Regions from separate parts of the Micromonospora sp. NPDC049799 genome, predicted to be linked through region 1. Evidence: predicted binding sites of a transcription regulator. Region 1 holds the regulator's gene; the other holds the start of a gene.
What was found. The regulator HrcA, encoded in region 1, represses chaperone genes, less so after heat shock. The targets are predictions, from matches to a motif close to GGTTNGCACNCTCNNNNNGAGNGTGCNAACC.
Positions count from the first base shown of each region.

Region 2: groL (chaperonin GroEL) is a predicted target of HrcA. The motif match lies at 11,237-11,267, and genes of this name have one in related genera.

Region 1 is NZ_JBFAMU010000028.1:7,717-23,507, forward strand. It holds gene AB0I76_RS04615 (16S rRNA (uracil(1498)-N(3))-methyltransferase) at 1-37, opposite strand, end outside; gene dnaJ (molecular chaperone DnaJ) at 40-1,185, opposite strand; gene hrcA (heat-inducible transcriptional repressor HrcA) at 1,261-2,283, opposite strand; gene AB0I76_RS04630 (DUF4870 domain-containing protein) at 2,517-3,206, shown strand; gene hemW (radical SAM family heme chaperone HemW) at 3,286-4,509, opposite strand; gene AB0I76_RS04640 (enoyl-CoA hydratase-related protein) at 4,530-5,339, shown strand; gene AB0I76_RS04645 (hypothetical protein) at 5,450-6,313, shown strand; gene AB0I76_RS04650 (phytanoyl-CoA dioxygenase family protein) at 6,536-7,441, shown strand; gene AB0I76_RS04655 (MOSC domain-containing protein) at 7,514-8,149, opposite strand; gene AB0I76_RS04660 (carbohydrate ABC transporter permease) at 8,196-9,062, opposite strand; gene AB0I76_RS04665 (sugar ABC transporter permease) at 9,059-10,045, opposite strand; gene AB0I76_RS04670 (sugar ABC transporter substrate-binding protein) at 10,042-11,331, opposite strand; gene AB0I76_RS04675 (GlsB/YeaQ/YmgE family stress response membrane protein) at 11,548-11,832, opposite strand; gene AB0I76_RS04680 (GlsB/YeaQ/YmgE family stress response membrane protein) at 12,069-12,356, opposite strand; gene lepA (translation elongation factor 4) at 12,575-14,452, opposite strand; gene AB0I76_RS04690 (DUF4240 domain-containing protein) at 14,619-15,152, opposite strand; gene AB0I76_RS04695 (DUF4240 domain-containing protein) at 15,149-15,772, opposite strand.
Region 2 is NZ_JBFAMU010000026.1:1,037-16,827, forward strand. It holds gene AB0I76_RS04330 (FUSC family protein) at 1-364, opposite strand, end outside; gene AB0I76_RS04335 (metal-dependent phosphohydrolase) at 486-1,121, shown strand; gene AB0I76_RS04340 (DUF4031 domain-containing protein) at 1,242-1,514, opposite strand; gene AB0I76_RS04345 (FAD-linked oxidase C-terminal domain-containing protein) at 1,582-2,982, shown strand; gene AB0I76_RS04350 (hypothetical protein) at 2,992-3,468, opposite strand; gene AB0I76_RS04355 (glycerol-3-phosphate dehydrogenase/oxidase) at 3,600-5,414, opposite strand; gene AB0I76_RS04360 (S8 family serine peptidase) at 5,565-8,009, shown strand; gene AB0I76_RS04365 (GNAT family N-acetyltransferase) at 8,104-9,039, shown strand; gene AB0I76_RS04370 (hypothetical protein) at 9,127-9,324, shown strand; gene groL (chaperonin GroEL) at 9,418-11,040, opposite strand; gene AB0I76_RS04380 (hypothetical protein) at 11,315-12,280, opposite strand; gene AB0I76_RS04385 (cold-shock protein) at 12,506-12,709, opposite strand; gene AB0I76_RS04390 (GNAT family N-acetyltransferase) at 12,936-13,493, shown strand; gene paaN (phenylacetic acid degradation protein PaaN) at 13,560-15,233, opposite strand; gene AB0I76_RS04400 (hypothetical protein) at 15,345-15,791, shown strand, end outside; gene AB0I76_RS04405 (GNAT family N-acetyltransferase) at 15,781-15,791, opposite strand, start outside.

The DNA of each region.
Region 1 (15,791 bases):
CGGGCAGCGCCTCGACGAGGAACAGCGGCGCGGACATGGTCAGGCGTGGCCGTTGAAGGCGTCGCGCATCCGGGAGAAGAAGCCGCCCTGCTTGGTCAGCTCGGCGACCTCCTCGCCCCGGGTCTTGGCGAAGTCGCGCAGCATCCGCTCCTGGTCGGCGTCGAGCTTGGTCGGGGTCCGCACGTCGAGGTGGACGTAGAGGTCACCCCGGCCGGTGCCGCGCAGGTGGGGTACGCCCCGGGCACGCAGTCGCAGCGTGCTGCCCGGTTGGGTGCCGGCCTTGACGTCGAGCGGCTCCTCGCTGTCCAGCGTCTTGATGGTCAGCCTGGTCCCCAGGGCCGCGGCGGTCATCGGCACGGTGACCCGGCAGTGCAGGTCGTCGCCCTTGCGGGAGAAGACGTCGTGGGGTCGTTCGTGGATCTCCACGTACAGGTCGCCGGCGGTGCCGCCACCCGGGCCGACCTCGCCCTGCTGGGCCAGCCGGATCCGCATGCCGTCCTCGACCCCGGCGGGGATCTTGACGGTCAGCGAGCGGCGGGTGCGCACCCGGCCGTCGCCGGCACAGGTCGGGCAGGGGTGCGGGATGGTGGTGCCGTAGCCCTGGCAGACGGTGCACGGCCGGGCGGAGACCACCTGGCCGAGGAAGGTGCGCTGCACCGACTGCACCTCGCCGCGGCCGCCGCACGCCTCACAGGTGGCCAGGTGCGTGCCGGCGGCGGTGCCGGCACCGGAGCAGGTGGTGCAGAGCACGGCGGTGTCGACGGTGATCGGCGCCTCGACGCCGAACGCGGTCTCCTGGAGATCAAGTTCGAGGCGCAGGATCGCGTCGGCACCCGGTCGGGTACGCGGACGCGGCCCCCGCGCGCCACCGGCGGCGCCGCCGAAGAACGCGTCCATGATGTCCTGGAAGCCGACGAACGGCCCCGCCCCGCCGGGGCCACCCGGACCGCCGGCGCCCCCGCCACCGGGGGCGAGCGGGTCACCGCCCAGGTCGACGATCTGCCGTTTCCGGTCGTCCGAGAGGACCTCGTACGCGGCGTTGATGTCCTTGAACTTCTCCTGGGCCTCCGGGTCCGGATTCACGTCCGGGTGGAACTGCCGCGCCAGCTTGCGGTAGGCGCGCTTGATCTCGTCGTCGGAGGCTTCCCGGCTCACACCGAGGATGCCGTAGTAGTCCCTGGCCACTGCGTTCCGTGTCCTCATGTTCGTCTCGCGTTGCGCCGGTCGTCGGCCTCCAGTGACACCGACGACCCTGACTGGTCAGTTCTGGGCCAGCAGATCGCCCACGTAGCGTGCCACGGCACGTACCGTGGCGATCGTGCCGGGGTAGTCCATCCGGGTGGGCCCCAACACGCCGAGCCCACCGACGATGGTCGCGCCGGGGCCGTACCCGGTGCTGACCACCGAGGCGGCGCGGAGGTTGTCGACCTCGTTCTCGTCGCCGATCAGCACCCGGGTGGTGCTGGGCTGGGTCTCGCCGATCAGCTTGAGGAGCACGACCTCCTCCTCCAGCGCCTCCAGGATGGGACGCAGGGAACCCTGGAAGTCGAGCAGGCCACCACGGGTCAGGTTGGCCGTGCCGGCCAGGGCGATCCGCTCCTCGTGCCGCTCGACCAGCGTCTCGAGCAGCACGGTGGACAGCGTGGTCATGGCCCCGCGCAGGTGCGGTGCCGACTCGTCGACCAGGGCCTGGACCAGGGGTGGGGTCTCCGACAGCCGGCTGCCGACCAGCTTCTCGTTGACCAGTCGGCGCAGGTCGGTGACGTCGTCGGCCGGGACCGGCGCGGGCAGCTCGACCAGCCGCTGCTCCACCCGACCGGTGTCGGCGATCATGACGAGCATCAGGCGCGTGGTGGAGATCGGCACCAGCTCCAGGTGCCGCACCGAGGAACGGGCGAGCGACGGGTACTGCACGACGGCGACCTGTCGGGTCAGCTGCGCCAGCAGCCGCACCGTGCGGTGCACCACGTCGTCCAGGTCGACGGCGCCGACCAGGAACCGCTCGATCGCCCGGCGCTCGGCCGGGCTCAGCGGCTTGACCCGGGACAGTCGGTCCACGAAGAGGCGGTAGCCACGGTCGGTGGGCACCCGGCCCGCGCTGGTGTGCGGCTGCCGGATGTAGCCCTCCTCCTCCAGCACCGCCATGTCGTTGCGTACCGTCGCCGGCGAGACGCCGAGCTGGTGCCGCTCGACCAGCGCCTTGCTGCCGACGGGCTCCTGCGTGGCGACGTAGTCCTCGACGATCGCGCGCAGCACGGCGAGTTTGCGGTCGTCGAGACCCATCCTCCCCACCTCCTGTCGCACGTCGGGCCGGGCGCGCGGAACGGGCCCGGGCAGCGGCCTGGCACTCGACTGTAGCGAGTGCCAGTCTACGTCGGCAGGGCCGGCATCGCGATGATCAATGACGGAGGGTGCTGCGCGCACCCGCCCGCCTGCGGCGCCAGGGCCGTCCATCCGGACATCCCGGGCGGTGTCGCTCTGGTGCGCCCTTGCCGACTGCCCCTACCGTGACGTCCATGACTGAACCACCTCGCCCTCCCGGCGCGGGAGACCCGGACCCGACCGTTCCGTCGGGCTTCCCCGGCCCGCCCGCCCCGGACGAACCCACCGCACCACTGTCCGGGGCACCGGGCGCGGGCGGCTATCCCCCGCCCGGTGGCTATCCGCCACCCCCCGGTGACGCCCCGACGTCGGGCGGCTACCCACCGCCCGGCGGCTATCCCCCCGCCGGTGGCTATCCGCCGCCCGGTGGCTACCCGCCCCCCGGCGGTCATCCCCCGCCCGGTGGTTATCCGCCCCACGGCGGCGGCTACCCGGCCGGCGGCGCGTACGGCCCGCCGGCGGGCGGCTACCCCAACGCCGAGGACAAGACCTGGGCGCTGGTGGCGCACTTCGGCGGCCCGCTCGGCGTGATCATCGGCGGCGGCCTGTTCGGCTGGGTCGCGCCGCTCATCGCGATGATGACCCGCGGTCAGCAGTCTCCGACGGTGCGGGCACACGCGGTCGCCGCGTTGAACTTCCAGCTCACCTGGGCGGTCGTCGGTGTGCTGAGCTGGGTGCTCACCCTGATCACCTGCGGCCTGCTCTTCTTCGTCCCGATGCTCGTCTGGATCGTCCCGGTGATCTTCGGGATCATCGGCGGCGTCAAGGCCAACGAGGGTGTGATGTACCGCTACCCGATGACCTACTCCTTCGTGAAGCGCTGACTCGGTGCCGGCCGCTCCCCCGGCCGGCACCGAGGTCCGGTCTCCCGCACGGAACAGGGGCGAGGTGGGAGACCGGGCCTCAGGGCAGCAGGTCCCGGACGACCGCGTCGGCCAGCAGTCGCCCGCGCAGGGTGAGCACGGCCCGGCCGGCCGCGTACCGGTCGGGGTCGAGCAGCCCGTCGGCGAGGGCCTTCCCCGCGCCGACCCGGCCGGCCTCGTCGAGGGCGTCCAGCGGCAGCCCGGAGGCGAGCCGCAGGCGCAGCATCACGTCCTCCATGTGCGCCTCGTCCGGCCCGAGCACCTCCCGCGCCAGACCGGGCGACTCCCCGGCGGCCAGGCGTTGCGCGTACGTCGTGGGGTGTTTGACGTTCCACCAGCGCACGCCGCCGACGTGGCTGTGCGCCCCGGGGCCGAGGCCCCACCAGTCCGCCCCGGACCAGTAGAGCAGGTTGTGCCGGCACCGGGCCGCGTCGGAGCGCGCCCAGTTGGAGACCTCGTACCAGGAGAAGCCGGCCGCGCCGAGGGCGGCCTCCGCGGCCAGGTACCGGTCCGCGGCGACGTCGTCGTCCGGGTACGGCAGCTCGCCGCGGCGCATCCGGGCGGCGAGCCGGGTGCCGTCCTCGACGATCAGGGCGTACGCGCTGACGTGGTCGACGCCGGCGGCCACCACCTGGTCGAGGGAGGCGGCGAAGTCCTCCGCATCCTCCCCCGGCGTCCCGTAGATCAGGTCGAGGTTGACGTGGTCGAAGCCGGCGTCGCGCGCCTCCGCGGCGGCTGCCACGGCCCGGCCGGCGCTGTGCTTCCGGTCCAGGATCGCGAGCACACCGGGCGCGGCGGACTGCATGCCCAGCGAGATCCGGGTGTAGCCGGCGGCCCGCAGCGTCTTCAGCGACTCCGGCGTGACCGACTCGGGATTCGCCTCGGTGGTGACCTCGGCGTCGGCGGCGAGCCCCCAGGTGCGGTCGACGGCGTCGAGGATCCGGGCGAGGTCGTCGGCGGGCAGCAGGGTCGGCGTGCCACCGCCGACGAAGACGGTGTCCACCCGTGGGGGCGGCCCCTCGCCCAGCGCCCGGCGGGCCAGCGCCAGCTCGGCGAGCACGGTGTCGGCGTAGCCGTCCCGGCTCGCCCCGCCGCCCAGCTCGGCGGCGGTGTACGTGTTGAAGTCGCAGTAGCCGCAGCGGCTGGCGCAGAACGGCACGTGCACGTACACCCCGAAGCCCCGCGCGCCGACCGCGCGGGTGGCAGTCGCGGGGAGCGACCCGTCGACGGGGACGGGTTCGCCATCTGGAAGGACGCCGGGCATGGCCACTAGTGTGCCCTCACATGACCTCTCCCGACGCGCTCGTGCGGGTCTCCACGGCCCGCGGGGTGACCACCCTCACCCTGGACAGCCCGCACAACCGCAACGCGCTCTCGACCCCGCTCATGACGTCGCTGCTGGACGGCATCGCCGCGGCGGTCGCCGACGACTCCGTACGGGTGATCGTGCTGGACCACACCGGCCCGGTCTTCTGCTCCGGGGCGGACCTGAAGGAGACCGCCGCCGCGTACGCCAGCGGGTCGGTGCCGGCCGGGATGCTGGGTGACGTGCTCGCGGCGGTCTGGGAGTGCCCGAAGCCGGTGGTGGCCCGGGTCGCCGGGCCGGCGCGCGCCGGCGGCCTCGGCCTGATCGCGGCGGCCGACCTGGCGGTGTGCTCCCAGGAGGCGACGTTCGCCTTCACCGAGGTACGGATCGGCGTGATCCCGGCGGTGATCTCGGCGACCGTGCTGCCCCGGCTGCACCCGCGTGCCGCCGCCGAGCTGTACCTCACCGGGGACACCTTCGACGGCCGGCGGGCCGCCGAGGTCGGGCTGGTCACCGCCGCCGTGCCGGCGGCCGAGCTGGACGCGGCGGTGGCGCGGTTCTGCGACTCGCTGGTCCGGGGCGCGCCGGGTGCGCTCGCCGGGGCGAAGGAGCTCCTGCGCCGGCGGCCCGCGACCGACCTGCGAGCCGAGATCGCCGACCTGTCGGCCATCTCCACCGGATTCTTCCTGTCCGAGGAGGGAATGGAGGGCGTGCTCGCCTTCCGGGCGAAACGACCCGCTCGATGGGTGGCCGCTCTGGACGGTGACCCGGGAGAGCGTGCCGACTGATCGGGGCGGCACTGCGCCGCCGCCACACCCGGGGGGTAACGGAGGGAACCGGTCGGACGACCCGGATCAGCCGAACGGGGACGTACGCTTGTCGGACTGTCGAAGTGGGGGTGCAGGTGCGAACTCGGGCAGCCGTGGCGGGTGGCGTCGTCCTTCTCCTGGTGGCCATGGTCGGCATCTGGATCGTCGTCCGGCAGTTCGGTGAGCAGCTCCGTCTCCCGCTGACCAGCCGGACGTGCACGGTGCGGGCCGACGGCGAGGTGGCGCTCGACGCCGACCAGATGGCCAACGCCGCGACGATCGCGGCCATCGGCATCCAGCGCGGCATGCCCGAGCGGGCGGTGGTGGTGGCGCTCGCCACCGCCTACCAGGAGTCCGGCCTGCGCAACCTCGCCGGGGGCGACCGCGACTCGCTGGGCCTCTTCCAGCAACGCCCGAGCCAGGGGTGGGGCACGCCGACCGAGATCCGCGACCCCCGGTACGCGGCGAACCGGTTCTACGCGGCGCTGAAGAAGGTGCGCGGCTGGGAGGGGATGCGGGTCACCGACGCGGCCCAGAAGGTGCAGCGCTCCGCCTTCCCCGAGGCGTACCAGAAGTGGGCGGACGAGTCGGAGGTGCTGAGCCGGGCACTGCTCGGCGAGGCCACCGGCGCGGTCGCCTGCACGATCGGCGGCAATCCGCTGCGCCGCGGCCAGGTCGCCACCGCCGCCCTGACCCGGGGGCTCACCCTGGACTGGGGTCTCGCGGCGACCGCCGCCGCGGCCGATCTGACCAGCCTGACGATCGCGGCCGCGGACGAGCGCGGCGGTTGGCGGTACGCGCACTGGCTGGTGTCGCACGCCCAGGACAACGGCGTCCGGAAGGTCCGCTTCGGCGGCCTGGAGTGGACCGCCGACGGGGGCACCTGGGACCGGGTGGACGGTGCGGCCGCCCCCGCCGCGCAGGTGGTGGCGGAAGTCGTCGCCGACGCCTGAACGACCCCGATCTCCCTACCAGCAGTGACCGCACAATCGGTCAACCAGCCACAGATCGGCTATACCGCGCCAGAACTCTGACCGAGAGTCGCCGTACCACTCCCGGGCGTCCGGTCACCGGTCGTTATCACGGCGGGCGCTCCCCGGCGGGCGAATCGGCACGTTACGATCGGCGGTCTGTGCCAGGAATGCTTTTCAACGCCTCATGGGGAGGGGTACGACGTGGCGTTCGACTACGGCGACCGGACCGGTTACGAGCCGATCAGCGACATTGACCGCAAGGAGTTCCACGAGCAGGGGTTCCTCCTGCTGCGCAACGTCCTGACCGAGGACCACCGGGCGGCGCTGGAGGCGGCGGTGGACCGCGTCTACGCCGAGGAGAAGGCCAAGGGCAACACCACCAAGGACGGCACCCTGCACCTGCTGGGCTTCCTGGAGCGGGACGAGCTCTTCGGTGAACTGCTCACCCACCCGATCGCGTTCCCGTACATGTGGGGCCTCGCGGGCTGGAACATCTACACCCACCACAACCACCTGGACGTCACCCCGCCGGCGCTGGAGCCGGAGAAGCCGTACTGGGGCTGGCACCAGGACGGGTACCGGCAGAACTCCGACCCGGAGACGATGGACCCGAACCTGCCCCGGCCGATGTTCTCGCTGAAGGTCGCGTACGTCCTGTCGGACCTGTCGGAGAACGGTCGCGGCGCGACCAAGGTGATCCCGGGCAGCCACCTGAAGAACTCGCTGCCCCGCCCAAGGGACACCTCGGTCCACAACCCGGACCCGGAGGGCACGGTGGAGATCACCGCCAACCCGGGCGACGCGTTCATCTTCGACCGCCGCCAGTGGCACTCCCGGTCGACGAACCTGTCGACGATCACCCGCAAGATGCTGTTTATCGGCTACACCTACCGGTGGATCCGCCCGCTGGACGAGCTGCACATCGACAAGGACGGCGAGTGGTGGGCCAACCGCACGCCGGTCCAGCGCCAGCTCTGCGGTGAGGGCACGCACACCGCGAACTACTGGGGCATCAACTGGGACGGCTACATCGACGACGAGATCCCGCTGCGCAAGGAGCTCAAGCAGCGCGACCTCCTCGACCGCAACGTCCCCTGGCTCCGCTGACCGGGTAAGGAAGGGCCCCCTCTCAACGCCTCGCGTCGTAGAGGGGGCCCTTCTCAACACCTCAGGCGGGAGCTACGCCCGCACCCTCCGGCGGGCCTTCTCCCGGATCCGCTCCGGCAGGTCCTCGGCCTCCAGCAGTCGGGGCAGCAGCTCCGGCTCCAGGTTGAGCGCCCGGAACACCTCGCCGATCGTCACCCCGTGCGCCGGCCGGTCCACCACCTCGACCGGGTCGCCCGCACCGACCTCGCCCTCCACGAGCACCCGCAGGTAGGCCCCGGGCGTCGCCCGCGCGGTGAACCGCTTGATCAGGTCCGGCATGCCCCAGAAGCCGGCGAACGTGGTGCACGGCGTCCGCGGCATCGTCACCTGGAGGACGGTCGACCCGACGGTCCACTGCTCACCGATCACCGCGCCCGTCACGTCGACCGCCCACGTGGTCAGGTTCTCGCCGAACCCACCCGGGCGGATGCTCCGGCCGATCTCCGCCGCCCACCACGCCGCGTCCTCCTCGGCGTACGCGTAGACCGCCTGGTCCGGGCCGCCGTGGTGCGCGGGTTCGCCGATGAAGTCACCGGCCAGCCCGCCGACGCCGACCATCACCGCACCGTCCACCGGCCGCTTGTCGATGCCGGTGCGACCACTCGCGTCGCCGGCCCACTCCGCCTCGGTCACGATGCCGAGATTGACCGATGCCACCCTGCCCGTCATGGCGGTGAGCGTAGTGCCTCGACGTCGGGCATCGATCGCGGAACCCTCAGCCCTTCACCGCGCCGGCGACCAGACCGGAGACCATCCGCCGCTGCACCAGCAGGAAGAAGACGATCACCGGGAGCGTGAAGATCGTCGAGGCGGCCATCACCGGGCCCCACGCGGTGTCGTCCCGTCCGAAGAAGAACGTCATCGCCACCGGCAGGGTGTAGCGGTCCTGGTCGTTGATGAAGGTCAACGCGAAGATCAGCTCGTTCCAGGCGGTGATGAACGAGAAGATGCTGGTGGCCACCAGGCCGGGCGCGACCAGCGGGAAGAGGATCCGCCGGAAGGTCTGCGCGCGGGTCGCCCCGTCGATCGCCGCCGCCTCCTCCAGTTCCTTCGGCACCGCCGCGACGAAGCCGCGCAGCATCCACACCGCGAACGGCAGGGAGAAGCCGAGGTACGTGAGGATCAGGCTGGGCAGGGTGTTGTAGAGCCCGAGCCGCTGGATCATCAGGAACAGCGGGATGACCAGCGCCTCCAGCGGGATCATCTGGACCACCAGCAGCATGATCAGAAAACTGGTGCGCAGCCGGAACCGGAACCGGGCCACCGCCGTCGCCGCCAGCAGCGCGACCAGTCCGCTCAACAGCACCGTGGCGACGGCGACGAGCACGCTGTTGAGGAAGAAGTCGGCGAAGGTCACGCCCGGGATGAGGTTGCCGGTGAGGATCTCCCGGTAGTGCTCCAGGGTCGGCTCGGCCGGCACCGGCTTCGGCGTGCTGGCGAAGATCTCCGCACTCGGCTTCAGCGAGGTGGCGATCATCCAGTAGACCGGGAAGGCCGCGAAGAGCGCCACCAGCAGCCCGGCGCCGTTGAGGGCGATCCGCCCCGCGCGTCGCGTCCCGCGTCCGCCTCCTGCCCGCGTCACGCGTCCTCCTCCTGCTTGAGCACCATGCGGACGTACAGGCCGGTGACCACCAGCAGGATCAGGGTCAGGATCACCGCGATCGCCGCGCCCAGGCCGTACTTGGGTGGGGGCGAGAACGCCTCCGCGTACGAGTAGACGGAGAGCATGAAGGTGGGCCGGTCCTGGGTGCCGCCAGCCAGGACGTAGTACTGGGTGAAGACCTTGAAGTCCCAGATCGTGGAGAGCACGATCAGGATGCCGAAGACCGGCCGCAGCAGCGGGACGGTGATCTTCCAGAAGGCCTTCCACGGGCCGGCCCCGTCGACCCGGGCCGCCTCGTGCAGCTCGCTCGGCACGCTCTTCAGGCCGGCCAGCACGCTGACCGCGATGAACGGGAACGAGTGCCAGACCACCACCAGGGTGAGGATGGCGAAGAACAGCAGCGGCGAGTTGAACCAGCCGTAGCCGGTCCAGTCGCTGTGGCCGAAGAGGCCCTGCGAGAGCCCGTCGGGCAGCGCGTTGAAGAACCAGGTGACCAGGCCGCTGGTGTCGTCGAAGATCCACTTCCAGACGATCGTGCCGGTCAGCGCCGGGGTGGCCCAGGCGAGCATCACGCAGCTGGCCACGAACGCGGCCATCCGCCGGCCCAGACGGTTGAGCAGCAGACCGACCAGGGTGCCCAGGATCATGGTCAGCAGCACGTTGGCCGCGGCGAAGAACACCGTGTTGCGCAGCACCGTCCAGAAGAACGGGTCTCCGAGGACGTCGGCGTAGTTCCCCAGCCCCACCCACGGCCACTCGCGGTCCCCGCGCATCTGGCGGACGCTGTCGAGCTTGAAGAAGGACATCGCCACCACCTGGCCGAGGGGCCAGAGCAGCAGGACGGCGATGATCACCAGGCAGGGCAGGAGCAGCAGGTAGGGGAGGCGGTCCACCCGGCGACGCCGCCGCGCGGGGGTCTCCCGCGCGGCGGTCGTCTCCGGCGCCCCGGTCAGCGTGGTCACTTGGCGTTGAGGATGCTTTCCATCTCCGCGGCCGCGTCGGCGGTGGCCTTCTCGACCGTCTTCTGACCCTTCATGACCGAGCTGTTCATCGCCTGGGTCACCGTCTTGTTCCGGCTGACCTCGACCCACTTCGGGGTGAGCGGCGTGAGCTTGGTGTTCTGCAGCGTGGTGGCGAAGGCCGCCATGACCTTGTCGTTGGCGTACTTGTCGCCGCCCACCAGGTCCTTGTAGACCGGGAAGAAGCCGAGGCTGTCGGCGAAGGCCTGGTCGTTCTTCTTGTTCGCCAGCACGGTCAGGTAGTCCCAGGCGAGGTCCTTGCGCTCGCTGTCCTCCCAGACCGCGAGGTCGGAACCGCCGGCGAAGCCGGGAGCCGGCTGGCCGTCCGGGCCGGGGATCGGGAACGTGCCCCAGACCTTCTCGATCTCGGGGTTGTCCTTCTTGATCGCGCCCTGCTGCCAGCTACCGGCGAACGCCATCGCGGCCTTGCCGGTGGCGAACTGGGTGCGCGCGTCGATCTCGTTCCAGCCGGCGGCGGCCGGCGGGGCGACCTTGTGCACGGTCACCAGGTCGGTCCAGAACTTGACCGCCTTCTGGGCCTCCGGCGTGTTGTAGCCGGACTTCCAGGTGTCGCCGTCCTTGGTGGCGATCTCCGCGCCGGCACCCCAGAGGAAGGAGTAGAAGGGCAGCTCGGAGTTGCCCGGCAGGGCGAGACCGTAGGTCCCGGGCTTCTTCGCCTGCACGGCCTTCGCCACGGTGACCAGCTCTTCCCAGCTCGTCGGCGGCTTCACGCCCGCCTCGGCGAACCAGTCGGTCCGGTAGTAGATGGCGCGGACGCCGGCGTACCACGGCACGCCGTACTGCTTGCCGTCCAGCTGGGCGTTCTTGACCAGGTCCGGCAGGATGTCCTTGCCCTCGGCCCAGCCGTCCATCCGGCTGGTCAGGTCGGCCAGCGCCTCCTGCGCCGCCCAGCCCTGGGTCTCGGTGTTGCCCAGCTCGGTGACGTCCGGTCCCTCGCCGCCGGCAAGCGCCGCCTGGAACTTCTTGGGCGCTTCGAGCCAGGGAATGTACTGGACCACCACATCCGTGTCCGGATGCTTCTGCCGGAACTCGCTCTCGACACCGTCGAGGAAGGAGGTCTGCGCCTCGCTTCCCTCGCCCATCATCCAGACCGTCAGCTTGCTGTTGTCGGCGGCCTCGTCGTCACTGGAGCCACCGCAGCCGGCCAGCACCATCGCGGCCGATGCCACGACGGCGGTGACCGGGGCCAGCCGCTTCCACCTGTTCACGCCACATCTCCCTCGCGCCGCTTGGCACTAACCTTCTCCGCCGCACCTTAGTAGGAAAAATTCCTTTACGACAGTGGGGCGGCCGGGGGAAGCGAGGCGACCGTACCGCAGCTGAGCGGCCGGACCGGAACAGGGATCGGGGCGAAAGGGGGCGCACCAACACGAACGGGCACCCGACCGGAGGGTCGGGTGCCCGTTGTTCAGGCTGTGCGAGTTTTACCGGTGGGTGACACCCCGGCGACGGCCGACACCGGCGACCAGGGCCACCGCCACGGCGGCCAGCACGATCTGCAGCAGCAGCTCGCGCCAGTCGAGACCAGCGGTGTCGGCGAAGCCCGATGCCCGGGCGATGATGGTGCCCAGGAGGGCGGCGCCGACACCGATCAGCATGTGCAGCCAGATCGGCATGTTCTGCCGGCCCGGCACGACCAGGCGGCCCAGCGCGCCGATGATCAGACCGACGATCAGCGCGGTGATGATGCCCCAGACGGTCAGCTCCACGGTCGTTCTCCTTCATGAGAAATGATGAGCTTTTGTCGTTGTCAGTGCGGTGCTGGCCCCTGAGTTCCCGAATGGCCGGAAGCCCAAACCGACTTTCCGGGACGCCCGGCCGAAGAATGACCGAGAGGTGACGGAACGCCGTCGTTCACGCGTCCGGGTCCGGGCGGACGGACACGCGCGGACGGGCGCCCGACCTGGTGGTCGGGCGCCCGTCGCGGAGATTCAGCAGTCAGCCGTTACCGGTGGGTGAGGCTGCGTCGCCGGCCCACGCCGGCAACCAGGGCCACGGCGATCGCGGCCAGGACGACCTGGACGGCCAGCTCGCCCCAGTCGATGCCCGAGGTCGAGGTGGCGATGCCCATGGCCCGCGCCAGGACGGTGCCCAGCAGCGCGGCGCCGACACCGATCAGCATGTGCAGCCACATCGGCATGTTCTGCCGGCCCGGCACGATCAGACGGCCCAGCGCGCCGACGATGAGACCGACGATCAGCGCGGTGATGATGCCCCAAACGGTGAGCTCCACGGTCGCCCTCCTTCACGAAATGTTTCCACGGTATGTGGTGTTCCTGTCGTGACCATCAAGTTCCCGAACCGCCGAAAATCCAAACCGCCCCGATCCGCATCGGTGCTGTCGGCCGTCAATGCCGCACCCCGGGAACGCGGCGACGCCCCGGTCGGCCCGGACCCGTGGGTCCCGGCCACACCGGGGCGTCGTACGCCGTCGTCCGCCGGACGCGAGGGTTACTTCTTGCCGGCGGGCTTGCCGTCGCCGGAGTCCGAGGACAGGGCGGCGATGAAGGCTTCCTGGGGAACCTCCACCCGGCCCACCATCTTCATCCGCTTCTTGCCCTCCTTCTGCTTCTCCAGCAGCTTGCGCTTCCGGCTGATGTCACCGCCGTAGCACTTGGCGAGCACGTCCTTACGGATCGCGCGGATGGTCTCCCGGGCGATGACCCGGCTGCCGATGGCGGCCTGGATGGGCACCTCGAACTGCTGGCGCGGGATCAGGCTGCGCAGCTTCGCCGCGATGGTCGTGCCGTAGTTGTACGCCTTGTCCTTGTGCACGATCGCGCTGAACGCGTCCACCGGCTCGCCGTGCAGCAGGATGTCCACCTTCACCAGGTCGGACGCCTGCTCGCCGGAGGGCTCGTAGTCGAGGGAGGCGTACCCCTTGGTGCGGCTCTTGAGCTGGTCGAAGAAGTCGAAGATGATCTCCGCGAGCGGCAGCGAGTACCGCAGCTCCACCCGGTCGGCGGACAGGTAGTCCATGCCGAGCAGGCTGCCGCGACGCCCCTGGCACAGTTCCATCACCGCGCCCACGTAGTCGTTCGGGGTCAGCACCGTGGCCCGCACCGTCGGCTCGTACACCTCGGCGATCTTGCCGGTCGGGTACTCGCTGGGGTTGGTCACCACGATCTCCTCGCCGTCCTCCGTGATGGCCCGGTAGACCACGTTGGGGGCGGTGGAGATCAGGTCGAGGTTGTACTCCCGCTCCAGCCGCTCCCGGATGATCTCCAGGTGCAGCAGGCCGAGGAAGCCGCACCGGAAGCCGAAGCCGAGCGCGCCGGAGGTCTCTGGCTCGTAGTCGAGCGCGGCGTCGTTGAGCTTGAGCTTGTCCAGCGCGTCGCGCAGGTTCGGGTAGTCGGACCCGTCGATCGGATAGAGGCCGGAGTAGACCATCGGCTTCGGGTCCTTGTAGCCGCCGAGCGCCTCGCTGGCCGGACGGCCGTTGATGGTGACCGTGTCACCGACACGGGACTGGCGCACGTCCTTCACGCCGGTGATCAGGTAACCGACCTCGCCCACACCCAGCGCGTCGGCCTTCACCATCTCGGGCGAGATGACGCCGATCTCCAGCAGCTCGTGCACCGCGCCGGTGGACATCATCTTGATCCGGTCACGGGCGCTGATCCGCCCGTCGATCACCCGGACGTACGTGACCACGCCCCGGTAGACGTCGTACACCGAGTCGAAGATCATCGCGCGGGCGGGCGCGGCGGCGTCACCGACCGGCGGCGTGAACTGCCGGACGATCTCGTCGAGCAGGTACGGCACACCCTCACCGGTCTTGCCGGAGACCCGGATGCAGTCCGCCGGGTCGCCACCGATCAGGTGCGCGAGCTCCTCGGCGTACTTCTCCGGCTGGGCGGCCGGCAGGTCGATCTTGTTGAGCACCGGGATGATGCGCAGGTCGTTCTCGAGCGCCAGGTAGAGGTTCGCCAACGTCTGGGCCTCGATGCCCTGCGCGGCGTCGACCAGCAGGATCGCGCCCTCGCAGGCGGCCAACGACCGGGACACCTCGTAGGTGAAGTCGACGTGGCCCGGGGTGTCGATCATGTTGAGCACGGCCTGCTCACCGGCCCGCTCACCCTCCCGGATGGTCCAGGGCATCCGGACGGCCTGGCTCTTGATGGTGATGCCGCGCTCGCGCTCGATGTCCATCCGGTCGAGGTACTGGGCACGCATCTGCCGGGGGTCGACCACGCCGGTGAGCTGCAGCATCCGGTCGGCCAGGGTCGACTTCCCGTGGTCGATGTGGGCGATGATGCCGAAGTTCCTGATGCGCCCCGGGTCGGTGGCACCAGGAGCGTTCGCGCCGGAATCGAGCGTCGGTGGCACAGCGGTCCGTTCTGGTCGGCTGACGTGAGCAGGCCGGCGCGACGCCGGCCCCCTCTATGCTCCCACGTCGCCACGGCGGACCCGCTGCGCGGGCGATCCCCGGGCCGACGTCACCCGCCGGGAGCCGTCCGCCGCCGGCCCCGCGCCGTCACCCGACGGGCGGGTGTCACTCGACGGGCGGCTCGACGAACAGGGCGGCCAGCTTCGGCAACCGCCGGCGGGCCTCCTCCTCGTCGTCGAAGTCCCAGAAGTCGTTGAGGTCGGGCTCCGGCACGGCCTCGGGCGCCGGCAGGTCGCTCGCGGTCGCCTTCCGGTACGCCTCCCAGGGCGCGACGAGCATGTCCTCGCACTCGAACTCCTCGCCGCTGAGCGAGGCGGCCCGGACCCTCGGTAGCTCGGCCAGCGAGTCGGGGTCGGTGACCGCGCGGGCGAACACCGCCCGGCCCTGCGTCATCAGCCAGCCCCGGAAGTACTCGAAGCCGTCGTCGGAGGCACCGCCGTTGATCAGGTACGCGGCACCCCACAGGTCCACCTTGTAGGAGGCGGCCAGCACGCGGCGCTGGTGCTCCGCGTACCCGACGATCTCCTCCGGAGGAAGCTCGGCGAGCAGGGCGACGGTCCGTGCGGCGACCGCGTCCGGCTCGCCCCCGCCACCGGAGCGGGCGCGGTCGATCAACTGCCAGAAGTCGTCGGTCCTCATGGCCTGGCAGTCTCCCAGACGCCGACGCCGATCTCGTCCTCCTCCGCCGGCAGCGGGAACATCGTGGCGAGGCGCGGGTAGCGGCGGCGCAGCTCCGCCGGGTCGTCGAGGTCCCACTCCGCGTCGGTCGGGTCGGGCGAGACGCCCAGCTCCCGTCCCCGCGCCGCCGCCGCGTCGTCCACCCCGTCGACCGTGCCGGTGATCCGCTCGTAGGCCCGTTCGGCCACGTAGTCGAGGGCCTCCCAGTCCGGCCACTCGTCGTCGTCCCACGCGTCGACGGACCGGCCGGCCAGCCGCCGCACCTCCGGCACGTCGGCCAGCGCGTCCGGATCGTCGACCACCCGCTCGAACGTCGCCCGGCCCAGGCCCACCAGCCACGCCTGGAAGTAGTGGAAGCCGTCGTCGGAGCAGAGCCCGGCGCAGATCAGCGAGGCCGCTCCCCACAGCCGCCAGGTGTCCGCCCGGGTGCGCGCCTCGTCCAGCCGCCACGCGAAGTCGACCGCGTCGTCGGCCGGCCGCTCGGCGAGCCGGTCGGTGAGCCACGCCAGCCGCTCGTCGGGGGCGGCTGTGGCGGCGGCGGACGCCTCGATCAACGCCCAGAATTCCTCGGTACCGATCACCGGCGCAGTATCGCCGTGC
Region 2 (15,791 bases), on a different contig from region 1:
GGCCGAGCTGCCACGGGCCGGTGCCCAGCAGGAAGATGAGGAGGTCGCCGAGCGCCACGCCGATCGCGACCCCGACGATCAGCTCGACCGTACGCTTGAACCGCTGGCCGACCGAGACGGCGAGCGTGCCGACCGCGGAGATCGGCGCGAACACCGGCTGCGGGTTGCCGAGGAGTTCGTGGGCCGCCAGCCAGGACAGGCCGGCGGCGAGGCCGGCCTGGACGGCCAGACCCATCGACAACCGCACGCGGTGCAGCCGGTCGTGCAGGTTGGCGCGTCCCCGGTGCCGGATCTGCTCCATCGCCCCGGCGATTCGGGCGCCGTCGACGTCACGTGCGCCGTCGCGCAGTCCCACCCGACGCATCAGCGAGTGTCGGCGCTCCCGGGCCACGGCCATGGCCGGGACTACCCGCGCCACGCACGGTGAATCGTGCGGAAGGCTCCCCCTTTTCGACGTGCCGGATGGAGGCGGCAGACTCGGCGGCGTGGTGGACCTGACCGAGCGGTGGCGGGCGGCGGCCCGGGACGCGGGGGCGACCGACCTGGCGGCGGTGGCCGCCGCCGGAGACGACCTCCTCGCCCGCTGGGGAGAGCCGCACCGGCACTACCACACGCTCACGCACCTGTCCGCCGTGCTGGACGTCGTCGACGCGTACGCCCCGCTGGCCCGGCGCCCGGACCTGGTCCGGCTCGCGGCCTGGTGCCACGACGCGGTGTACGACCCGCGGGCCGCGGGCGACGCCAACGAGCGGGACAGCGCCGCGCTGGCCGGCACGCTGCTCACCCGGTGCGGTCTGCCGGCCGCCGCCGTGGCCGAGGTCCGCCGCCTGGTTCTGCTCACCGCCGGTCACGCCCCCGACCCGGCCGACACCGACGGCGCGCTGCTCTGCGACGCCGACCTGGCCGTCCTCGCCGGCGCTCCGGAGGCGTACGACCGCTACGCCGCCGCGGTCCGCGCGGAGTACGCCCACGTGCCCGACCCGGCGTTCCGCGCCGGCCGCGCCGACGTGCTCCGGAGTCTCCTCGCCCTCCCCGCGCTCTTCCACCTCCCGGGACCGTCCACGGCCTGGGAGGCCGCCGCCCGCGGCAACCTCGTACGCGAACTGGCCACCCTCACCTGACCCTCCGGCCCGTCGCTCGGTCCGCCGGCTCCGCCGCCACGACGACCACTCTCGGTCACGACGACGCCGGGGTCGACCACACCGCCCCGGATCGGGGAAGGCGCGACGACGGCGGGAGAGTCAGCGGGCAGGGCGGGTGAGGTGCTTGGGGCGGCGGAGGCCGGAGCGACGCAGAAGCGCCACCAGGTCGCGGCTCGGGACCACCTCGGCGCCGAGCCAGACCGCCATGGCGAAGCGCTCGGCCGGGATGTCGTAGTGGTCCCGGTCGAAGGCCCGGCGGGACACGCCCAACGCCTCGGCGAAGGCGTGCAGCTCCGCCGGGGAGACGTCGCTGATCAGATGCGACCAGAGCCGCCCGCGCCAGGGCCAGGCCGGCCGGTCGACATAGAGCATGGCGGCCAATCTAGCCCCGCCCCGCGCCGGTTGATGATCACGTGGCGACGACCGTAGCCTTCCCGGCATGGCTGGTACCCCCCTCCTCGACGAGCTGCGCGCCGCCCTCGGCGACGACGCCGTGCTGACCGACCCCGACCTGCTCCGGATGCACGAGCGGGACGAGGCCGACCTCTGCGCGTCCGGTACGCCGCTGGTGGTCACCCGCCCACGGACGACCGAAGAGGTCGTCGCGGTGGTGCGGGCGGCGGCGCGGCACGGCGTACCGGTGGTGCCGCAGGGGGCGCGGACCGGGCTGGCGGGCGCGGCGAACGCGGTCGACGGCGCGGTGGTGCTCAGCACGGTCGCGATGGACGCGATCGGAGAGATCGACCCGGTCAGCCGGATCGCGGTGGTGCAGCCGGGCGTGGTCAACGCCGCGCTCGCCGCCGCCGTCGCGAAGCAGGGCCTCTGGTACCCGCCCGACCCCGGCTCCTGGGAGTCGTCCACCATCGGCGGCAATGTCTCCACCAACGCGGGCGGCATGTGCTGCGTCAAGTACGGAGTCACCACCGAGTACGTGCTGGGCCTGGAGGTGGTGCTCGCCGACGGCGAGGTGCTGCGCACCGGCCGGCGTACCGCCAAGGGGGTGGCGGGCTACGACCTGACCCGTCTGTTCGTCGGATCCGAGGGGACCCTCGGGGTGATCACCGAGGTGACCGTCGCCCTGCGGCCCGCCCCGGCGGAGTCGTTGACCATGGTGGCGGTCTTCCCGTCCACCGCCGCGGCCGGCACGGCGGTCGCCGAGATCGCCGCCCAGGGCCTCTCCCCCAGCCTGCTGGAGCTGCTCGACCAGACCCACCTGCGGGCGATCGAGGCGTACCGGCCGATGGGTCTGCGCACCGACGCGCAGGCGCTGCTGCTGGCCGCCGTCGACACCGGCTCCCGGGCGCCGGACGACCTGGCCGGCCTGACCCGGGTGTGCGAGGAGGCGGGCGCCGACGAGGTCTACGCGGCCACCGACGCGGTCGAGGCCGCGGCGCTGTTGCAGGCCCGCCGGCTCGCCCATCCGGCGATGGAGAGGTACGCGGCCGAGACGTACCCGGACGGCACCGGCGGGCTGGTCATCGACGACGTGGCCGTGCCCCGGGGATCGCTGGCCGCCCTGCTCGACGGGGTGGCTCGGATCGCGGCGGAGTGCGAGGTGCCGATCGGCGTCGTGGGGCACGCCGGGGACGGCAACATGCACCCGAACATCGTGGTGGACCGGGCCGACCCGGGGAGCCTGGAGCGGGGCCGGCGCGCGTTCGACGAGATCATGCGGCTCGGCCTGGACCTGGGTGGCACCTGCACCGGGGAGCACGGCGTCGGCCTGCTCAAGCGGGACTGGCTGGCCCGGGAGATCGGCCCGGTCGGCGTCCGGGTGCACCGGGCGATCAAGGCGGCGCTCGACCCGGACGGGCTGTTCAACCCGGGCAAGGTGCTCTGACGGGGCCGCTCAGGCGGTGGGCTCGGCCGGCGTGGCCTGGGTGAGCAGCAGCAGGATCTCGTACGCGACCGGTGGCTTCTCCTCACCCGGGCAGTCCTGCGAGGTGATCAGCCCGACCGTGGTGACCAGGCTCGACGTGAGCGCGTCGATGCAGCTCACCCGGTACTCCCGGGCCTGGTCGGTCTCCTTCGCCAGCCCGGGGTCGGCGAGCAGGTCCTGCAACCGCTTCACCTGTTCCGCGTCGAGGGCGCCGGTCGACGTGACACCGTCCCCGGCGCAGTCGGCGCACTCCCACCGGCCGTCCGCCTGCACGTTGAGGCTCCGCAGCGGGCCGTCGTCGCCGACCTTCTGCAACAGGCTGACCCGGCCCTTCTCGGCGGTGGCCGCGCCCGGCAGCCCCGGCCGGCCCGCCGCGGACCCGTCCGTTCGGGGCGCTCCACCGGCGTCGGCGCCGGAGCAGCCGGCGAGCACGATCACGGTCAGCACGGCTACGGACAAAAGGACCGGACGCGACCAGGAAGGGGGAACCACGCGCCGCAACCTACCCCACCGTAGGTAGCGCTCGAAACCGGCCGACCGGTCGGGCATCGATGATGGACGGTCTTTCGGACCATCGGTCAGCGGGAGGACGACGGAAGTTCAGCGGGGTCGCCGTCACCACCGCGGTCGGCCGCGAAACCGCGTACGTCCGGCGCCCCCAGTCGGGCCGCGTCCGCCGTGGCGTCGTCCGGCATCAGCTGGGACTGCCGCTCGGCCTCCACCCGGGCCCGGTAGTGCTCCACCTCGCGAGCACGCGTCGCCGCGTCCCACCCGAGCACCGCGCCCATCAGCTCGGCGGTGTGCTCGGCCGAGTCCAGGCCCCGGTGCGCGGTCTCGAACGAGATCCGGGTACGCCGGGTCAGCACGTCCTCCAGGTGCAGCGCCCCCTCGGCGCGGGTCGCGTACGTCACCTCGGCGGCCAGGTACTCCGGGGCACCGGCCAGCGGGGAGGCCTGCAGCGGGTCGGCGTCGATCAGGGCGAGCAGGTCGCGGGTGAGGGTGCCGTACCGCTCCAGCAGGTGCTCCACCACTCCGACCGGCACGCCGTGCCGGCGAGCCAGGTCGGCCCGGTCCCGCCACATGGGCGCGTACCCGTCGGCGCCGAGCAGCGGCAGGTCGGCGGTACGCGACGGACGGACCGCGCCGAGCCGGTGCGCGGCCCGGTCGACCACGTCCGAGGCCATCACCCGGTACGTCGTGTACTTGCCGCCGGCCACCAGCAGCAGGCCGAGCATGGGCTCGAAGACCGCGTGCTCGCGGGACAGCTTCGAGGTGGAGTCGGCCTCGCCGGCCAGCAGCGGCCGCAGGCCCGCGTACACGCCCTCGATGTCGGCGGTGGTGAGCGGCCGGTCGAGCACCGTGTTGACCTGGTCGAGCAGGTACTCGATGTCACGGGCCGAGGCGGACGGGTGGGAGCGGTCCAGCCGCCAGTCGGTGTCCGTGGTGCCGATGATCCAGTGCCCACCCCACGGGATGACGAAGAGCACGCTGGTGGCGGTGCGCAGGATCAGGCCGGCCTCACCGGTGATCGCCGAGCGGGGCACCACGAGGTGGACGCCCTTGGAGGCCCGCACCCGGATGCCGGGGCGCAGCCCCACGTCGTTGAGCATCCGCGACATGTCGTCGCTCCACACGCCGGTGGCGCCGATGACCACCCGGGCGCGTACCTCGAACTCGGCCTCGGAGCCGGCGGGCGCCTCCAGGTCGCGGACCCGGACGCCGGTCACCTCGCGGGCCTGCCGGATCAGGCCGACCGCCCGGGTGCTGGTGACCACGGTCGCGCCGAGGCTGGCCGCCGTCCGGGCCAGCGTGACCACCAGCCGGGCGTCGTCGACCTGCCCGTCGTAGTAGCGGATGGCGCCGGCCAGGGTGTCGGGACGCAGGCTGGGGAAGATCCGCCGGGCACCCTCGCGGGTGAGGTGCCGGTGCAGCGGCATCCCGCGACCGCCGCCGAAGACGCCCGCGAAGGCGTCGTACGCGGCCACGCCGGCCCCGTAGTAGGAGCGGCGGAACAGTCGGGCCGGCAGGTCCCGGATGCCGTTACCGGCGGGCAGCGGAACGAGGATCGGCACCGGCCGGACGAGGTGCGGTGCGAGCCGGGTGGCCAGCAGCCCGCGCTCGGTCAGCGCCTCGTGCACCAGGTGGAACTCCAACTGCTCCAGGTAGCGCAGGCCGCCGTGGATGAGCTTGCTGGACCGGCTGGAGGTGCCGGCGGCGTAGTCGCGCGCCTCCACCAGGGCCACCTTGAGACCTCGGGAGGCGGCGTCCAGGGCGGCGCCCGCTCCGGTCACACCCCCGCCGATGATCAGGACGTCGAAGCGTTCCGCCCGGAGTCGGCGCAGGTCGGCGGCACGCCGCTCGGGCGAGAGCTGGCCGGCCACGGACCGGGACACGTTGGGGTCACGCACGGTTCCACGGTAGCGGTCGTGGCCGTCCGACGGCATGCACCGCCCGCGCCGTACTGTCGGGGCATGGAGATCGGCCCACCGTTTCCCCCCGGTCGACCCGTTCATCCCGCTCCGCCCCGCCCGGGTCCATGGGCGGTGGTGGCGGCCGTGTTCACCGGGCTCTGGATCGTCGGGTTCACCGTGGTCTCCCAGTTCGGCGGGTGGCTGACCGACCAGGTGCTGCTCGCGTCGGGCCTGGACCGGGCGGTCTGGCTGTGGCCGGTGGTGGCGCTGGCCACGGTGCTGCTGGCCGGTGCGCCCGCGCTGGCGCTGGCGCTGGTGCCGCGCTCGGCGGCGGTCCGGGCGACGGGCCGGGTCTGGTTGGCCGGGGTGCTCGTGCTGGGGCTGCTGGGGCTGCTCCGGGCCCTCCCCCCGGTGCACCACGAGGCCTACCTCGCGGCCCTCGCCGTCACCGCCGCCGTAGCCGCCCTCGCCGCCCGCCGGCTGGGCCGCACCCGCACGAGCGACGCAACCCGGCCCACTCCCGCGATCTTGCACTTTCTGCCGGGGCGAATGGGGCGAAGGCCGCAATCGAGCGACCCAAACTGCAAGATCGCGGTGGGGAGGCTCGGGGTGACCGCCGGGCTGGCCCTGCTGCTGCCGTGGGTGTGGGTGGGCGCGCTCGGCGGGCTGCTGGAGACCCTGCTCGCCGTCCTCGCGGCGGCGGCGGTCGGCATGGTGGCCACCGCGCTGCTGGACGACGCCTTCTGGTCGGTGTTCGCGGTCGGCACGCCGCCCCGGCCGGCGCGGCTGGTGCTGGTCGGCGGACTGGTCGCCGGGGTGGCGCTGCTGCTGCTGGGGGCCGGGGTCGGCCAGTCGGGTGCCCAGTTGCCGCTCCTGCTGACCCTGCCGCCGACCGGTTTCGCGCTCGCCGCCCTGGCCATGGCGACCCGCCGGTCGGCCGACACCGCCCCGATCTCCACCGACACCGGTCCGGCCGGCGCGGAACCCGACCCGGGGCCGGCGGTCACGCGCCCGGCGACCGGCTGGCTGGTCGGGCTCGGCGTGTTCGGCCCGCTGGCGTTCACCGATCCCGAGGAGATCAGCGTCGTCCTGGTCAACACCCGCGACGTGCCGTACTGGGTGGCGGCTGCCGCCGGCGCCGGGCTCGCCGTCGCGGCCGTGCTCGCCGTCGCGTACGGCGTGCTGTTCGCCCGTCCCCGCGGCGGTCTGCCGCGCCGGCGGGTGGCCGGGGTGACCGCCGCGGTCCTGCTGGCCACCGTCGGGGTGGTCGCGGTCGGCCCCGGTCAACCCGGCCTGCACGGCGAGCGGCTGCTGGTGGTGCTCCGGGACCAGGCGGACCTGAGCGGCGTCCCCACCGCACCCGGGAAGGCGGGGCGGGACGCACGGGCGACCGAGGTCTACCGGCGGCTCGTGGAGACCGCCGACCGGACGCAGGCCGACCTGCGCCGGGACCTGCGCTGGCTGCGGCTCGACCACACCTCGTACTACCTGGTCAACGCGATCGAGGTGGACGGCGGCCCCGCGGTGCGGGCCTGGCTGGCCGGCCGGCCCGAGGTGGCCCGCGTGCTGGTGAGCCAGCGGGTACGGCCGCTGCCCGAGCCGGCCGGCGTGACCCGGGGCGACGCCCCCGCGCCGACCGGACCGGAGTGGAACGTCCGCCTGATCGGCGCGGACAAGGTCTGGTCGGAGCTGGGAGTGACCGGCACCGGCGTCACCGTGGGCAGCTCCGACTCGGGGGTGGACGGGAGGCATCCGGCGCTGGCCGAGGGTTTCCGGGGCGGCGACGATTCCTGGTACGACCCGTGGGACGCCACCCGCTTCCCCACCGACCAGGGCGGCCACGGCACCCACACGGTCGGCAGCGCGGTGGGCCGCAACGGCGTCGGGGTGGCCCCGGGCGCCGGCTGGGTGGGCTGCGTCAACCTGGACCGCAACCTGGGCAACCCCGCCCACTACCTGGACTGCCTCCAGTTCATGCTCGCCCCGTTCCCGCCCGGCGGGGACCCGTTCACCGACGGTCGCCCCGCCCGCGCGCCGGAGATCCTCACCAACTCGTGGGGCTGCCCATCGATCGAGGGTTGCGACCCGGGCGTGCTCCGGCCGGCCGCCGCCGCGCTCGACGCCGCCGGGATCATGGTCGTCGCGGCGGCCGGCAACACCGGACCCTCCTGTGGCTCGCTCGACGATCCGCCCGCGCCGTACGCGGAGGTGCTCACCGTGGGCGCGGTGGACGACCGGCGCCGGGTGGCCAGCTTCTCGTCGCGGGGACCGGCACCAGGCGGGGTCGCCAAGCCGGACCTGGTCGCGCCGGGCGAGGAGGTCCTCTCCGCGATGCCCGGGGGCGGGTACGGGTCGCTCAGCGGCACCTCCATGGCGACCCCCCAGGTGGCGGGCGTGGTGGCGCTGATGTGGTCGGCGAACCCGGCGCTGGTCGGGGACCTGGACCGGACGCGGCGGATCCTCGCCGAGACCGCGACACCCGCGCAGGTGCCGACGGACACCTGCGGCGACCCGCGGAACGTCGTCGGCGCCGGGCTGGTCGACGCGTACGCCGCCGTCCAGGCCGCCCAGCGGTAAGGAAGGGCGGTAAGGAAGGCCCCCGCTTAACGCCTGGTGAGGTGAAAGGGCCCCTTCTTAACAGGTGACCCCCGGTGCTCTAGGGTCGGCGACCATGGACGCGGAGATCATCGTCACCGAGCTGGCCGCCGACCGTGTGCCGGATGTGGTGGGGCTGTGCCGGCGGGCGCTGGACCTGCCCGAGGACGCGGCCGAGGCGGACGCCCTGATCGACACGTTGTGGATCCGGGCGGGCGCCGACCGGCCGGTGGTGGCGCTCGGCGCGTACCGGGGTGCAGAGCTGGTCGGGACGGTGGTCTGCTCGATCTCCGGGCGGGACACCCGACTCGGGCACGTCGACCTGGTGGCGGTGGATCCGGCGCACCGTCGGCGCGGCGTCGGGCGGGCGCTGCTGTCGTACGCCGAGCGGACGCTCGCCGGGCTGGGCGCGGCCGAAGTGCTGCTCGCCGGCAACCCGCCCTGGTACGGCTGGCCCGGTATCGACGTGCGTTACACCCCGGCGGTCTGCGCCGCACTGGCGCTCGGCTACACGCAGGACCGGACGGCGTGGAACATGACCGCCGACCTGTCGTACGCCGGATCCCCCGCCCTGCGGCCGACGGAGACCGCGGAGGCGCGGCTGGCCGGCCAGGGTGTGTCGGTACGGCGCGCGGAGCCGGCGGACCTGCCGGCGCTGACGGCCTTCGCCCGTTCCACCTTCGGTGGTTCGTGGGACGAGGAGCTGGCCGGGTCGCTCGGCCGTGACCGGGCGGGCTGCCACCTGGCGGAACGCGAGGGCGAGCTGCTCGGTTTCGCGGCGTGGGGGTCGTCCCGGCCCAGCTGGTTCGGCCCGATGGGCACGGCGCCGGCGGCCGAGGGTTCGGGTATCGGCGGGGTGCTGCTGCGGCGCTGCCTGGCCGACCAGCGGGCGGCGGGAATCGACACCGCGCAGATCGGCTGGGTGGGACCCGTGCCGTTCTACTCGGGCAGCGCGGGCGCGCGGATCGAGCGGGTGTTCTTCCTGTACCGGAGGACGCTCGGAGATCAATAAAGGGGCGAATGGGATATAGACCCAGATAACGTCATTCGCCCGCATGGGTCATCGACGCCCCCTACCGTTTCGGTAGAGGAGGCTCTCATGACCACGGACGACGAACTGCCCGGCCCGTTGCCGTTCGACCGACTCGACTACGGCGACGCCGAGCAGCGGGCGGAGATGACCGGCGCCGACCAACCGGCCGACGAGCCGGTCACGCCGGTGGACGAACCGGTCCAGATCCGGCAGCCGTACGACCGGGCACACAAGCGGCGCAACCAGCGGCCCCTGCCGACGTGACAGGCGGGAGCGCGCCGCTGTCGCCAGCGCGGAACACGGAAAGGGGCGGACCGCTGACGCGGCCCGCCCCTTTCGGCGTTCAGGAAACCGGACTCAGAAGTCCATGTCCCCGCCACCCGGACCAGCCGGGGCGGCCGGGGTCTTCTCCGGCTTGTCCGCCACGACGGCCTCGGTGGTGAGGAAGAGCGCCGCGATCGACGCAGCGTTCTGCAACGCCGACCGGGTCACCTTGGCCGGGTCGATGATGCCCGCGGCCAGCAGGTCCACGTACTCGCCGTTGGCGGCGTTGAGGCCGTGGCCCGCGTCGAGGTTACGTACCTTCTCCACCACGACGCCGCCCTCGAGGCCGGCGTTGACGGCGATCTGCCGCAGCGGGGCGTCCAGCGCGATCCGGACGATCTGCGCGCCGGTCGCCTCGTCACCGGCGAGGTCCAGCTTGTCGAAGGCGGTCTTGCCGGCCTGCACCAGCGCGACGCCACCACCCGGGACGATGCCCTCCTCGACGGCGGCCTTCGCGTTGCGGACGGCGTCCTCGATGCGGTGCTTGCGCTCCTTGAGCTCGACCTCGGTGGCCGCGCCGACCTTGATCACCGCAACACCGCCGGCCAGCTTGGCCAGGCGCTCCTGCAGCTTCTCGCGGTCGTAGTCGGAGTCGCTCTTGTCGATCTCGGCCCGGATCTGGTTCACCCGGCCCTGGATCTGCTCGGCGTCACCGGCACCGTCGACGATCGTGGTCTCGTCCTTGGTCACCACGACCTTGCGGGCCCGGCCCAGCATGTCGACGCTGACGGCGTCCAGCTTGAGGCCGACCTCCTCGCTGATGACCTGGCCACCGGTGAGGATGGCGATGTCGGTCAGCATGGCCTTGCGGCGGTCACCGAAGCCCGGCGCCTTGACGGCGACCGACTTGAAGGTGCCCCGGACCTTGTTGACCACCAGGGTGGCCAGGGCCTCGCCCTCCAGGTCCTCGGCGATGATCAGCAGCGGCTTGCCGCCCTGCATGACCTTCTCCAGGATCGGGAGCAGGTCCTTCACCGACGAGATCTTGCTGTTGACGATCAGGATGTACGGGTCGTCGAAGACGGCCTCCATACGCTCCGGGTCGGTCATGAAGTACGCGGAGATGTAGCCCTTGTCGAAGCGCATACCCTCGGTGAGCTCCAGCTCCAGCCCGAAGGTGTTGCTCTCCTCGACGGTGATGACGCCTTCCTTGCCGACCTTGTCCATCGCCTCGGCGATGATCTCGCCGACGGTGCTGTCACCGGCGGAGATGGAGGCGGTGGAGGCGATCTGCTCCTTGGTCTCGACGTCCTTGGCGAGCTTCAGCAGCTCCTCCGAGACGCTGGCCACGGCCGCCTCGATGCCCCGCTTCAGGGCCATCGGGTTGGCGCCGGCAGCCACGTTGCGCAGGCCCTCACGGACCAGGGCCTGGGCCAGGACGGTCGCCGTCGTCGTGCCGTCACCGGCGACGTCGTCGGTCTTCTTCGCGACCTCCTTGACCAGCTCGGCGCCGATCTTCTCGTACGGGTCCTCGAGCTCGATCTCCTTGGCGATGCTCACACCATCGTTGGTGATGGTGGGGGCACCCCACTTCTTCTCGAGCACGACGTTGCGGCCCTTGGGGCCGAGCGTCACCTTCACGGCGTCGGCGAGCTGGTTCATGCCCCGCTCGAGGCCGCGGCGCGCCTCTTCGTCGAACGCGATCATCTTGGCCATACGGCGTTGTCCTCCTGGACACTCACGGGCCACCCGAGTGTGTGTCCCGGATGGGCCGCCTGGTGTACGCACCTTGGGGACGTCGCCACCTGGCGACGACGACGTCTCCTCGGCCGGGCCGGATAGCCCGCGACGACCGGCCATGTGCCGCACCAGCGACTGGGCGCCGTTGCGGCCGTGGCCCTACCGCCCCGACCATTGGCACTCACGGTATGCGAGTGCCAATGACTTGTTTAGCACTCTCCCCTGCCGAGTGCAAGCACGAGTGCCCCGGTCAGCCGAGTTCCGCGGCAAGTCGCGCGGCGTTCACCGGACCCTCGCAGGCCCGCTGCTCGGCGTACGTCACGACCAGGCCGACGAGGTAGGCGAGGTACGCCGGCAGGGCCAGCACCGCACCGGTCAGGCTCACCACGACGATCCCGACCGCCGTACCGGGCGAATCCAGCGGAGTGGTGCCGAACGGCAGCCCGCCGACCGCCTCGACGATGCCGGCCACCACCGACACGACCACGAAGGCGACCGCCACCAACGCCATCCGACCCAGCACCAGGCCGAGCCGCTCGTGGAACATCCGGAACGCGCGACCGATCGGGTTCTGCCGCTCGAAGAGGTAGACCGGCCCGGCCAGGCTCAGCGCGAACACGAGGTAGATCCCGGGCAGGACGCAGAAGCAGACACCGACCCCGACCAGCACGCCCACCAGCAGGCTCCACCCCCACAGACCGAGGGCCCGGCGGGCGCCGTGGCGCAACGCCCCGCCGAGGCTCACCGGCTCGCCGGCCGCCTGGCGGGCGACCACCCAGGTGCCGGCCCCCCAGCCGACGGCCTGGACCAGGCCGAAGATCACCAGCGCACCGACGAGCACGCCCAACATCGCTGCCAGGTCGGCGAGGAAGGTGTCCGGAAGCGCGTCGGGGTTCTCGGCCAGGTCGGCGTCCCACCGCGCGGTCGGGTCGACCGCCAGCGAGAGCAGGGACACCAGCGCCGCCGGCAGCACCTGGGTGAGCAGCAGGATCGGCACCAGCAGGGGCCAGCCGCGTCGGACCGCGCCGACGCAGCGCGCCCACCATCCGCCCACGCCGGCTCCGGGCGGGTTGACCAGCGGATCGTTCGGGTCCAATCCGGGCGGGAACCACCCGCCGGGGTACGCCGGGGCCGGCCAGGCCGCCGGACCACCCGGGTACCACGGCTGGCCGCCGTACGGGCCGGGCGGCGGGGCGCCGTACGCCCCGGGGGCCATGGTCGGCTCCCACGGTTGGGGCGCCGGGCCGGGCTGCGGCGCGGTGGGGTCACCCGTCGGCCGCACCGACGGGTCGGGGTCTCCGGGACCGGGGGACGGAGTGGCCGGAGGCTGCTGGTCGGACAAAGAACCCTCCTCAGCGACAGCTGGAAAGGCTCATGATCCTCCCCGGTGCGTACGCGCACCGCAGCCCCTGCCCGGCGCTCCCGGCGGGCCGGTCGCCGGTCAGGCGATGACGCGGACCCGCTCCGCCTGGGGGCCCTTCTGGCCCTGGGCGATCTCGAACTCCACCCGCTGGCCGTCGTCCAGCGCCTTGTAGCCGTCCATCTCGATAGCGGAGAAGTGAACGAAGACGTCCTGCCCGCCGTCGACGGCGATGAAGCCGTAGCCCTTTTCGGAGTTGAACCACTTCACGGTGCCCTGTGCCACGGTGCACTTCCTCACTCTGCGCGGCATTCCACGACCCGGGAACCGGCACGCCGGCCGCCGGGGACCACCGTTCGGCGATCGGCGACGGCCGCTGAATCGGTGACCGGAATCGCACGCTACACGAGGCGTGACGGCCACGCACGACCACAAATCGGGCGCATTCCGTGCGATCGGCATCGTCGCCCGTCGCTGTGGTAGGCATGCGCTCATGACAACCGGTCCGGGGATGCCCAGCGCGGTGCGGCTGCCGTCCCGACGGGACACCGGCGGGTGGCCCGCCGCGCGGAGGGCACCGGTCCGGCGGGTCCATCCCCGGGACGCCGCCCGCATGCGGGCGCTGCGGCTGGAGATGCTCGCGGACGCGCCGCTGGCGTTCCTGGAGACGATCGCCGACGCCGCCGCCCGACCGCACGCCGAGTACGCGGCCCGGATCGCGTACGCGTCGGCGGGCACGGGGAACGCCCAGTTCGTGGCGGACCCGGGAGGCCGCCTCGTCGGGCATGCCGGGGGCACCGCGACGCCGGACGAGCCGGGCCTGACCGTCGTGTACGCCGTCTACCTCACCCCGGCCTGGCGGGGCACCGGCCTGCTCGGCGACCTGGTCGAGGCGGTGGCGAGGTGGTCACGCACCTGCGGGCGGCCGGAGCTGATGCTGGAGGTGGTGGTCGGCAACGAGCGGGCCTACCGCGCCTACCAGCGGCTGGGCTTCGAGGACACCGGCGTACGCGTTCCGCACCCGAAGATCCCCGCGCTCACCGAACTCCAGATGCGCCGCCCCGCCTGAGTGTTGAGAAGGGCCCCTCCTCTACGCCAGGCGTTAAGAGGGGCCCTTCCTTTCACCGTCGCCGGGTCAGGCGTGGCGGCGGCTCTGGACGACACGGAAGCGGTTCGCCACGTAGGCGCCGTCGGTGAGGGCCGAGTTGGCCGCCGGGTTGGCGCCGCTGCCGTGGAAGTCGGAGAACGCCGCCGACTGGTTCACGAACACGCCGCCGGTCAGGTTGCAGGACAGGTGCACGCCGACCTCGATGGCCGTCGCCTCGGCGGCGTCCAGCACCGCCTCGTCGGTGGAGTAGACCGCCGCGGTGAGGGCGCCCTTCTCGCCGACCGTCGAGCGCAGGATCTCCAGGCTGTGCGCCGTGGAGTCGGTCGCGATGGCGAAGGAGATCGGCCCGAACCACTCCCGCGAGTAGGTGGCGTTGTCGTCGGCGGCGAGCTTGACGATCGTCGGCGTACGCACCACGGCGCCCGGGAAGGCGGGGTGCTCGACCGTACGCGACTCCAGCACCGGCTCACCGACCTTGGTGATCTCGTCGAGCCGCTCCAGCACCCCGTCGTTGACGATCGCGCCGGTCAGTTCCACGCCGCGGGCCGGGTCGGCGGTGAGCTTCCCGACCGCCGCCGCGATGCCCCCCGCCACCTCGTCGAAGCTCTTGTGCCCCTGGTCGGTCTCGATGCCGCCCGAGGGGATCAGGATGTTCTGCGAGGTGGTGCACATCTGGCCGCTGTACAGGGTCAGCGTGAAGCCGAGGTTGCGGCACATGCCGGCGAAGTCGTCGGTGGAGTCGACCACGACGGTGTTGAGGCCGGCCTTCTCCGTGTAGACGGCGGCCTGCCGCGCGTTGGCCTCCAGCCAGTCGCCGTACTCGGTGGAGCCGGTGAAGTCGACGATCCGCACGGACGGGTGCAGGGCCAGGGTCGAGGCGAGCGTCTCGCCGGGGGCCTCGGCCGCGAGCAGCACCAGGTTCGGGTCGAACCCGGCCTCCGCGAGCACCTCCCGGGCGTAGCGCACGGTGATCGCGAGCGGCAGCACCGCGCGCGGGTGCGGCTTGACGACCACCGGGTTGCCGGTGACCAGCGAGGCGAAGAGCCCCGGGTAGGAGTTCCAGGTCGGGAAGGTGTTGCAGCCGATCACCAGCGCGACGCCCCGGGGGACCACGTGGAACGTCTTGGTCATCCGCAGCGGGTCGCCCTTGCCGGCGGCCTTCTCCCAGCCGGCCGTGCCGGGGTGGCGGGTCATCTCCGCGTACGCGTAGGCGACCGCCTCCAGCGCGCGGTCGAGCGCGTGCGCGCCGCCGGCCTGGAAGGCCATCACGAACGCCTGGCCGCTGGTGAACTGCACGGCGTTGGCCAGCTCGAAGATGTGCTTGTGGAGCCGGTCGAGGATCTCCAGGCAGACGCCCGCGCGGGCCTGCGGGCCGGCGTCGCGCCAGGCGGGCAGGGCGGCGGTCGCGGCGCCGACGAGCTGGTCGGCGGCGGCGTGCGGATAGCGAACGCCCAGCTCCAGGCCGAACGGACTCGCCTCGGTGGCGACCGTGCCGCCGTCACCGGGCTGGTCGAGGGGGAAGTCGCCGTGCAGGTACGCCTCGAAGGCGGCCCTGCCGTCGGCGGCCGCGGTCTCGCCGTACACGCGCGGGCTGGGTGACTCGGGGTAGGCGGACCAGTACCCCCGCTCCGTGATCGCGGTCAGCGCGCGGTTGAGGGTCTCGGCGTGCCTGTCGTACAGGGGGTGCGGGGTCTCCGTCATGCCCGCCATCATGCAACAGAAAGCCCCCAGATCAGTAGAGCAGTGTCACAACACGGATCGTCAGCGGCCGGTCGCCCGATGGCGGCCGTGGACGACCGGTCGCATGCTGGGATGGTGCGGCAGCGGACCTGCGCCCGGGCCACCTGGCTCAACGGCACCACCCCGGTCGGGCTGGTGCTGGCCACGCTGGCCCGGACCCGGCGGGTGCGTACGCCGGACGGGGTGATCGTGGCCGGCGGCTACCGCCTGCGGATACCCCGTCAGGAGTGCTTCACGGTGGGCTCGGTGGTGTTGACCCGCCGGCCGCCGGAGTGGCTGCTCCACCCGGACCGGGCCGACCTGCTCGGTCACGAGCTGCGGCACGCCCGGCAGTACGCGCTGCTCGGACCCCTGTTCTGGCCCACGTACTGGCTGGCGTGCCTCTGGTCGTACGGCCTGACCGGCAGTTACGGGCGAGGGAACACGTTCGAGCGGCGGGCGGGTCTGGCCGCCGGCGGCTACGGCGAGCCGGTGCTGCGACCGTGGGCCGCGCGGGCGGCGAGCCTGCTCAGAGGACCA